Regions from separate parts of the Paenibacillus sp. FSL R10-2796 genome, predicted to be linked through region 2. Evidence: riboswitches for the same ligand, from Rfam matches in the RefSeq annotation. Region 2 holds a riboswitch; the other holds the start of a gene.

Region 1 (5,384 bases), 2.3 Mb from region 2:
TCTATCATATCATCGCTCTTTTCACATAGTCTTTCATCGCTTGCCGGGCAATTTTCCCGCTACTTGTATAGATAAATTCATCCACGGTTAGCAGCTGCTTCGGCGCTTTGTAGCTCGCTAAATACTGGCGGCAATAATTCTTAATTTCTTCGACAGATAAATGCTGTTCTCCGCTCCACTTCACGAGGGCTATCAGCTGTTCTCCCCAGTAATCGTCAGGCACGCCAAGCACCATCACTTCATCTATTTCCGGAAGAAACTCCAGCACCCTCTCTATTTCTTCCGGATAAACGTTCAGCCCTCCGGATATGATTTTATTCTTCAAACGTCCCGCCATATATAAATAACCAGCTTCATCCTGATAAACATAGTCTTCTAAAACAAGCCATCCCTCTCTAAAAGCTGCTGCTGTCTCATTCGGCAATTGATGGTAGCCTAAAAATATCATATCACTACGCACATATAGCTGCCCAATCTCCCCAGGAGGGACTTCCCGGAACTGGTCATCACGAATGGAAATTTGCACACCGGGATAAGGTTTGCCTACAGAGGTCGGATTATGCTCGGTCAGAACATTCAAATAACTAATATAGCTCGCTTCTGAAGAACCGTAGGATTCATAAAGCCGCGCTCCACCAAACACTTCCATGCCCCTTTTCTTGGACAACTCCGACCACTTTGCACCTGAGCTAATAATCGCATCAATCTGTATCTGCCCAGGTACAGCCTGCTGCATCATGGATTCGATCATTGTTGGTACGACGAACAGCACCACGCCCGGAATTTGCTGGCACAACTCTAACACCTGCGTGGCACTAAATTTTTGTGTGATATGAAAGGTTGCTCCACCATATAGACTCTGCATTACGGCGAATAAGGATAGGGAATGCACAAATGGACCTGGTGCCAAAACATCCTTCATAGCGTCCAATTCAAAAGCAATATTCGAAACCTCAAAGCTTTTTAACCATGATAAATGGGTACGCATATAACCTTTGGGCAATCCGGTTGTGCCTGAAGTAAAGCCAATAAATAATAATTCATTCGTCTCATCCAACTCAGCCTCCGGCTTCAGGGCAGCCAGCCACTGATCATAGGAACCTGTTCGTTCATTTGAGAAGGTCAATGTTTGGATCATTTGATCCTTGAAGGTCAGATTCTTTGCGGCTTCCGGCTCGGCAAAAATCATTGTCGGCTGGCACTGCTCTATAATAACCTGCAGTTCATTAGCACTCCACTTGGGATCTAAGGGAATGGGAACACAGCCCGCATAAATCGCCCCCAAAAAAACCTCAACAAATTCAATACGATTCGTAGATAAAATCGCGATTTTGTCATGCCTCAGACCCTTTTGCTGTAAGCCATTCGCGATTCTCCGCATCGTTTTTACTAATGTGGCATAGGTATGACTTGCTTGGTCATGGGTTAAGGCAATGCTGTCGGGCTGCTGTGCTGCATGACGCAGTATAGGAACTACTAGATTCATCCTAGATCACACCTGTTCGTATTTTCTGTGACTACCGATTATATACATTCTCTTCAATCGGACTGCCCCGCAAGTCCAGCCCAAACTAAAGGATATGTGATAAGCGCCATCGCCGGCGCTCCTGTTAAACTAACCCGCTAGAATTGCTACGATAGCTTATTTTAGCTTTATATTATTTTTATGTACACATCTTTCATGTAACTATTAAGTCCATCTTACAACGAAAAAACAGCCAGCACGCATCGATTATGATCGGTACGCGCTGGCTGTATTGTTGTTTAGTCCTTCTTTTGAACGGATGATGGTGAACCCTCTTCAGCAAAAGTAAAGGTTCGGGCGATATATAAGATAGGTGTGCTTACTGCGGTTAGTAAGAACTTCGCTAGATAAGTCGTAAGCAAAATTTCAAGCCATACATTCCAGTCATACAAGCCCGCAAACGCAATGGTACAGAAAATAAGTGTATCCACAAAGGAGCTAATCATCGTACTACCGTTGGAACGAATCCACAGCTGACTTGAGGTGCTGTAATATTTCCGAATCCAAGAGTACAACCGAACATCTAGGAACTGACTAATGAAGTAAGCAGTAAGACTACCCAAAGCTAGTCGAGGCATCAGCCCAAAAATCGTCTCCAAAGAAGACTGAGCGATATCGGTCTCCTGCGGCTTAAATACTAGTACCATCTGCATAATGACTGTAGTCATAAGCAAGGTGAAGAAACCAAACCAGACCGCTTTACGTGCTTCCGCTCTTCCGTACTTCTCATTAAGTAAATCGCTGGTCATATATAAAGTGACATACATCGTATTTCCGAGTGTCATCACAATATCAAATGGCATAGCAATCGTCTTAGCTACCTGAATGTTAGCAATTACAGTAGCAATACCTACCCAGGCGTACATTCCACTTTTCCCGAACAAGCGGTAACAGAGTAGAAAAAAAGCAAAATTGACAATAACAAATAAAACTCCCCACAGCAAATTAAACATATTACTGAAATTCCTCCTAGTTTTGTTTACGCGGGATGGTTACGAACCGCGGCTTACAATATTAAATTTTCGGAACAAAACATAAATACTCTATCACAATAGCGCTTAACAATCCATAAAAATAATATTTTTATATGAAATTGGTAGTTCCATTTCTTTTTTTTCGCCAATTATCTAAAATAGTCAGCAATAATTCATTTTTTTCAGAAAAAAATGCTCTATAGGACAAAACTTTCACTATTCATCCAGAGGTTAATTCTATAGAATAGTATCAAACACCTTATTCCCGATCCATTTAGTAGAAATATGACATAACTATGGAATATATCTCGGGTCGCCAATTTCCAGCAGTTGGCATGGAGTATCTAGTGAAGACTAAAAAAGAAATGACCTCACCGTCCATAAAAAAAGGAGAGAACGATATGTTTCGTATCAAGCATTCGATCAGTCGCAAATTTACGCGTTTATTATTTGTTGTTCTGTTGCTCACGTCTCTTTTGTTAAGCACCAGCTTCTATTTTATCTCTATCAGTATCTTCAACAGCTATGTTATGCCGCAGATTAACAAAATCCTTACTGCCGCTGCTCAGGACGTATATAAGAATCTCAACGTAATGCACGCCCAGCAAACCCTAAATAAGAACGATCAGTCTGCCACCAATCTCGAGTTCTATTTTCAGGAAAAGAGGAAACAACATGGAGTGGAAACCATTTTTCTGGTCAATCTGAAGGGGAAAGAAGCTGAGATTCTATCCGCAGATCACGATGCAAAATTGCAACGGGCAGAAAGTGTCACCGTATCCTCTGCAATGCAACAAGCCTCTAAAGGAAAAACTGGACTAAGCGATACATATAGCGACGCACATGGTATACATAAAACAGCTTATATCGGTATTCCCGGAAGTACGATGGTTATCGGTGTAAGCAGTGACGTAAGCTTCATTCAAGAAAAAACAGACAGTATTCTATGGACAAGTGCCGGAATCACACTTCTGACGTTGATCATCGGCCTAACTGGTGCATGGTTCATGAGTGTGCGTATAACACGTCCAATCTCAAAACTGGCAGCTTATAGTGCCCGGCTCGCAGAGGGAGATTTCACCGAAGAATTATCAGTTAAAGGAAATGACGAAGTTGCACAGTTGTCCGTAAGCTTCCAAGCGATGACCCAACGCCTGAAAGAAATGATTGGACATGTACTGGTAACCTCTAATACTGTCGTTGCGGATTCCAACTCTTTGAAAGAACGTGTTGAGGTTCTCAATGATATGGCGGAACACTCCAGCTCATCGGTAGTAGAAATCGGCAAAGGTAGTACGACTATCGCTAGCAGTGCATCAGATAACTCGAGAGCAATGGAAGAAATCAATTTAGGCATTCAAAGTATTGCTTCAGCAGCGAATGAAGTCACGGAGCAAATCAGTGAGGCTTCCGCTGAAGCAAGTGGCGGTAATGAAATTGCTCAAAGCGCTGTGCTGCAAATGCGCCAGGTTGAACGTGCTTCCCTACAGTCGCTGGATCAATTACAAATCATGAATGAGCGTTCAGTAATGATCGGAGAAGTCGTTCACAGCATTACTGAAATTACGAAACAGATCCAAATGCTGTCGCTGAATGCTTCAATCGAAGCTGCACGCGCAGGAGAGCATGGACGCGGCTTTGCTGTTGTTGCGGGAGAAGTACGCAAGCTGTCTGAACAATCCCGTAACGCAAACGAACAGATCCGTGACTTCCTACTTGGGCTTCAAGAAGATATGAGTCGCTCCGTTACCGAGATGAACCACGTGAATTCTGAGGTTGCCTCTGGAGTCGGCAAAGTAGCAGAAGCAGGTGATGCCTTTAATCACCTCCTGATTCTTATCCAAAGCATCAATCACAGCATCCAATCCGTATCTGCGGCTACACAGCAAATCTCAGCAAGTACAGAAGAAGTCAGTGCTTCCGTCGAAGAAACTGCACAAATTACATCAAGATCGCAAGAAAGTGCGGACACACTCGCTGCTAACTCAGAGCGGCAGCGCGTCGAACTGGAAGGCCATGCAGAAACCGTTAAACATCTGTATGAGCAAGCCAAGAAACTCCAAGAAGCTGTGCAGCAATTTAAGATTTAACGCTTGTAAATTAAAACCCCCGTTCACACGAAAGTGTTGAACGGGGTTTTTTAGTTTGCGATGGCTCGCTTAGAGTTGGGGGCATACGCTAGGCTTGCGCGAAGCTCTCGCTTAGAATCGGCGCGTCATGTGCTGCTGGCTTGCGCGATACTCTCGTTTAGACTCGGCACGCCATTTGCCGCTGGCTTGCGCGATAATCTCGTTTAGACTCGGCGCGTCATTTGCCGTTGGCTTGCGCGATAATCTCGCTTAGACTCGGCGCGTCATTTGCTACTGGCTTGCGCGATAATCTCGCTTAGACTCAGCACGCCATTTGCTGCTGGCTTGCGCGATACTCTCGTTTAGACTCGGCGCGTCATTTGCCGTTGGCTTGCGCAATCCTCTCGTTTAGACTCAGCACGCCATTTGCTGCTGGCTTGCGGACTCAGATGCCGCTATTACTCGAAAAACTGCCATTTGGAGACTTTTTCGGACTCGAGAGACGCTATTGCCTCATAATCAACCCAGACTCAGCCTATTTCGCTCAAATAGCGCCTCTGGTGTCCGAAAACGCTCCAAATTAACCCTTTTATCACAAATAAGGTCTCCTGAGTCCGGAACCAAGTTACTCACAGCGAATTACTTAAAGTTCATCCGTGGATGCTACCTACTGCAAATTACTCAAAGTTCATCCGTGGATGCTACCTACAGCAAATTACTCAAAGTTCCTCCGTGGCGCTACCTACAGCAAATTACTCAAAGTTCATCCGTGGATGCTACCTACTGCAAATTACTCATAGTTCCTCCGTGGATGCT
Region 2 (5,384 bases):
TTGACCGTCTCTCTGGTGGACAACGTCAACGCGCTTGGATCGCTATGGCGTTGGCTCAAGAAACAGATATTTTATTCCTTGACGAGCCTACAACGTTCCTAGATATGGCGCATCAGCTCGAAGTTCTTCAGCTTTTGCAAAAGCTGAATGAGGAAGAAGGCCGTACCATTATCATGGTCGTGCATGATTTGAATCATGCTACTCGTTATGCGCAGCATATGGTAGCGATTAAGTCCGGTACTGTGGTTAGCGAAGGCTCACCTACTGAGGTTATGACACCAGATGTATTGCGGGAAGTGTTTGGAATTGAAGCGGATATCGTTCCGGATCCACGTACGGGTGTGCCACTGTGTCTTCCTTACGAGCTTGCTGCCTATAAAGCTGTGTAATTATCATCTAAAATCATATAACGAACAGGCTCCCGTCATTGACAAGGGAGCCTGTTCGTTGTTACAGTTGTGGTTGCCTACAATTTCATAATAACTCTTTAAAATAGATCAAGGACCATCATTTATACATGGTTAAAGGAGCATGAAAACATGAATATTGACAAAATTCAAGATGACCTAGAGCAGCTAATGACTGCAGGAAAAGTGAAAAGTCATGAGAATTTAAAAGATCACGTGTACACTAAAATGGGCGGAAAAGCTGATATTTTGGCTGCACCAGCTACTTATGATGAAATTCAAAAGATTGTTACATATGCAGAACAAAATGGGATAACCCTTACGGTACTTGGGAATGGCTCCAATGTGATTATCCGTGATGGAGGGGTACGTGGAATCGTTCTGCAAACGGCAGGACTGACCGAAATGGGAATTCGCGACAATCTCTTATATGCGCAATGTGGTGCCAAAATAATTGATGTTTCCAGATATGCGCTTGATAAGGAGCTTACGGGTCTTGAGTTCGCCTGTGGCATTCCAGGAACAGTTGGTGGAGCGCTCTATATGAACGCAGGTGCTTATGGCGGTGAGATCAAAGATGTCCTGCATAGTGCACTAGCTATAAATAAGAACGGGCAATTGGTAACTCTGCAAGGAGATGAGCTGCAATGGGGATACAGAAAAAGTGTATTCGCAAGCGGTGAGTATATTGTACTTGAGGCCAAATTTGCTATGACTTCCGGTGATGTTTTAACGATCAAGGCAAAAATGGATGAACTAACATATTTACGTGAATCGAAGCAACCGCTTGAGTATCCATCCTGTGGGAGTGTATTTAAGCGGCCTCCAGGCCGTTTTGCAGGACAGTTAATTCAAGAGAGCGGCTTACAGGGTACAAGAATCGGCGGTGCTGAGGTATCCAAGAAGCATGCGGGATTTATTGTGAATGCAGATAATGCAACAGCCAGTGATTACATCGGGCTAATCCACCATGTAAGAGCGACTGTGAAGGATAAATTCGGTGTAGAGCTTGAAACTGAAGTGGAGATCATTGGAGAAGAATAAATGATAAGCAAAAAGAGCCCGCAGATCGCTGTGGGCTCTTTTTGCTTATCATAATCATGTTCGTTTAATCTACTGAAAGGGTGTAATTAGCTCTGTCCGTAGTTATTTCTGCCTTGCGGTCGGCTAAGTCTACGATTTGAAGACCTTCAACAGCTAAATCATAAGTGGATTGTGGCAGGGATACCAGTTCACCATCGGCGTTAAGTGTGCTGCCGAAACCTCTTAATATCAGTGCACTTCCAAGATATTCATCAATTACGTCATCTGCACTCCGGAAATCTACGGACTCTAAATTGAAATGAACTTTATCCAAATCACGAAGTTCTTTCTTTTCAATAGCGATTGTTTCATTTAAATGATTGTTAAGCCAATCCATAAGCTGCTGTATACTTTGTTCCATAAAATGCTCCCACCCTTAGCTCGAAGATTATTATGAATAAGTTACCCTTTTCTTAGGATTTGAATCCTTTTTTTTGCCACATCTTAATTAACTGTATGAATAATTCATGTGATTAAAAAAGAAATTCACGACCAAATTGGCATTGTTTTTGAACTTCATAAACTCTACATACGCAGATCTATCCGCGGTAACCTGGAGTTATTTGCTGATCTATATAAGGTAACAGTAAAGAGTAGAACTTGTCAGGAGCGGGCTACCCATGGTATAGTTCAAGACGCAATATGCTTTAAGAAGAAGTCTGCGCTAAAGTTGTGCAGGAGAGGTTCGCGAACTCCCTCTATAAAAAACTAAGAATATATTAAACAGTACAAGCGGTTGCTGTCCTTTATACGGACGTTGCTTCCGTTTCTTCTTAGTGGAGCCAAGTTTTCGAAATCTCGTTCTTCTTTCCATTACCGGCCAAGGCCGAAGGAAAAGAGAGGGGTTTTTTGTCGTGTCAGAAGGAAGATTGAAAGAGGAAATGCAAGAAGTTACTTTGCTTGGTAATCAGGGAACACAGTACAAGTTTGGTTATGATCCAGACATTCTGGAGGTGTTTGATAACAAACATCCCGGGCGTGATTATTTTGTTAAATTCAACTGCCCTGAGTTCACTAGCTTGTGTCCTGTAACGGGTCAGCCGGATTTTGCCACGCTGTATATTTCGTATATTCCTGAACAAAAAATGGTGGAATCCAAATCATTAAAGCTGTATCTGTTTAGCTTCCGCAACCATGGTGATTTTCATGAGGACTGTGTCAACATTATTATGAATGATCTGATCTCTCTGATGGATCCGCGTTACATTGAGGTATGGGGCAAGTTCACTCCGCGCGGAGGCATTTCAATTGATCCTTATTGCAACTATGGAAGACCGGGTACGAAGTATGAGGCGATGGCGGAACACCGCTTAATCAATCACGACCTCTATCCAGAAAAAGTGGACAACCGCTAAATTCCAACTTGTGATAAGGAGAGATTCATATGAACAAAAAAGCACTCGTCGTATTCAGCGGCGGACAAGATAGCACCACTTGCCTGGTTTGGGCATTGCAGCAGTATGAGGAAGTGCAGGTAGTTACCTTCAACTATAATCAACGTCATGCGGCTGAAATCGAAGTTGCAACAGAGATAGCAGCTAAGTTTAATGTAAAACAGCATATTCTTGATCTGGGGCTGCTCAATCAGCTGGCACCCAATGCACTTACCCGTCAGGATATAGATATCGTGGCTGGTGAAGGAGATGAGCTTCCAAGTACTTTCGTCGATGGACGGAATTTGTTGTTTTTATCTTTTGCCGCAATATTAGCTAAACAACTGGGGTACTCCCATATCGTCACTGGGGTTTGCCAAACGGACTTTAGCGGTTATCCGGACTGCCGTGATGTTTTTGTGAAATCATTGAATGTTACGCTGAACTTATCTATGGACTATGAGTTTGCGATCCACACTCCCCTAATGTGGCTGGATAAAAAAGAAACGTGGAAAATGGCCGATGCACTGGGGTATTTTGATTATGTTCGCGAACACACACTGACCTGTTACAACGGTATTATTGGCAGTGGCTGCGGTACTTGTCCAGCCTGTCTATTGCGTCAGCGTGGTCTTGAGCAATATGAGGCGGAGAGAATGGAGGCCGGTTCTTAATGCTTAACGAGGTTTCAGTCTGCAAAATATTTACGTTCGATGCGGCACACCAGTTAGTGGGACACAAAGGGAAATGCAGCAACCTGCACGGACATACTTATAAGCTCGAAGTAGTGCTTAAGGGCAAACCTATGGCCGCGGAAGGCCACTCGGATGAAGGTTTCGTCATTGATTTCAGCGATATCAAAATGACAGTACAACAAAGCCTTGTAGATCGTTTAGATCACGCTTTTCTTGCCATGGGAAATGAACCTGTGTTAGAGACGTTAACGAATACGGGCTCCAAAGTAGCCTTGTTGTCTTTCCGCACCACAGTAGAGAATATGTCTTCATATATTGCCTACAAGCTTAAGCAAGCAGGGTTGCCTTTGTACTCGGTAAAGCTATGGGAGACTCCAACCTCTTGGGCAGAGGTGCTGGCTGAAGATGTTCCGGATGAAGGGCCATCCTACCGTTTGTATGGAGGCTGTGACTGTGAGTAAGATTCCTGTCATTGAAATGTTCGGTCCAACTATTCAAGGCGAAGGTGCGGTAATTGGAGTGAAGACAATGTTTGTCCGCACCTATGGCTGCGATTATCGTTGCGGCTGGTGTGACTCCGCTTTTACTTGGGATGGTACGGCTAAGAATAAGGTTCGCATGATGGAAGCAGAAGAAATCATAAATGAATTATTGGCATTAGCTGGAGATAATTTCGACTGTGTTACGATTTCAGGCGGTAATCCTGCCTTGATTGGTGAAGGAATGGGTACCTTCATCAAACTGCTTCATGAGCGTGGAATAAAAGCAGCGATAGAAACTCAGGGGAGTAAATGGCAGGATTGGTTCAATGACGTGGATGTGCTGACAATCAGTCCTAAACCCCCAAGCTCAGGAATGACAACGAATTGGGAAATGCTAGATAACATCATGAGTAAGATGGAGAAACTGGGTCGTTCTACGCATAGCTTGAAGGTCGTAGTGTTTGATGATAAGGATTTTGATTATGCGAAAAACGTTCACCAGCGATATCCGAATGTGCAGCTCTTTCTGCAGCCTGGTAATGATGATGTCACGGAAGAGGGCAACATTTCTGCTCGACTTCTGGGAAGGCTGGAGTGGTTGTTTAATAAAGTAATCGTGGATTCGGATATGAACAAGGTTCGTGTACTTCCACAGCTGCATGCATTGATCTGGCATAATAAGCGTGGCAAATAAATGATTGATGAAATCGTCCGGGTATCTGCTTACAGATACTCGGTTTTTAGTTTTAACATTTGTAACTTCTAGCAGGTAGATAGTCTGTCCCAGTTTCTGGTATGATTTTGAAAAAAGCTCTTGGAGGTTATTCATTTGGAACAATCAACAGCATTATTAATTATCGATGTTCAAGAAGCCATGTTCTCCTATGATCTAAAGCTGTACGATGAAGAGGGTGTGATGGAAAGGATTGTCTCCCTTCAGCAAAAAGCTCGATTAGCAGGTACTCCTATTGTGTATATTCAACATACCGAAGATGAGGAGTACACAAAAGGTACACCCACTTGGCAGATCAGTCACCGCATCACACCGCAGGAAGGCGAAGTTATCGTTGAGAAGCCTACTTGGGATGCTTTTCACCGAACGGAACTGCAAGATGAACTCCAAAAGCTCGGGATCACGGATCTGGTGATCTGTGGGATGCAAAGTGAATTCTGTCTGGATACGACAATAAGACGCGCATACAGCATGGGATATAAAAGTGTACTGGTCTCAGACGCTCATAGCACCTTTGATAATGGGGTTCTGAGTAGTAGGGAGATCGTTAAGCATCATAATGCGATAATTGGAGGTAGATTCGCCCAGTTACGAGCTGAAAGCGAGGTTCA

What was found. Region 2 has a riboswitch for preQ1 ahead of queF (preQ(1) synthase). Riboswitches for the same ligand answer to the same signal wherever they lie in the genome.
Region 1: linked by a shared signal. The riboswitch ahead of NST58_RS07095 (queuosine precursor transporter) and the one ahead of queF (preQ(1) synthase) in region 2 are both predicted to bind preQ1.

The regions. Positions count from the first base shown of each region.
Region 1 covers NZ_CP150178.1:1,534,883-1,540,266, reverse strand. The annotation lists gene NST58_RS07105 (thiolase family protein) at 1-8, opposite strand, end outside; gene NST58_RS07100 (AMP-binding protein) at 5-1,486, opposite strand; gene NST58_RS07095 (queuosine precursor transporter) at 1,765-2,478, opposite strand; PreQ1 riboswitch class I at 2,489-2,534, opposite strand; gene NST58_RS07090 (methyl-accepting chemotaxis protein) at 2,901-4,589, shown strand.
Region 2 covers NZ_CP150178.1:3,881,110-3,886,493, reverse strand. The annotation lists gene NST58_RS17550 (ABC transporter ATP-binding protein) at 1-389, shown strand, start outside; gene murB (UDP-N-acetylmuramate dehydrogenase) at 540-1,451, shown strand; gene NST58_RS17540 (hypothetical protein) at 1,516-1,851, opposite strand; PreQ1 riboswitch class I at 2,165-2,208, shown strand; gene queF (preQ(1) synthase) at 2,372-2,845, shown strand; gene queC (7-cyano-7-deazaguanine synthase QueC) at 2,875-3,537, shown strand; gene NST58_RS17525 (6-carboxytetrahydropterin synthase) at 3,537-4,019, shown strand; gene queE (7-carboxy-7-deazaguanine synthase QueE) at 4,012-4,734, shown strand; gene NST58_RS17515 (cysteine hydrolase family protein) at 4,870-5,384, shown strand, end outside.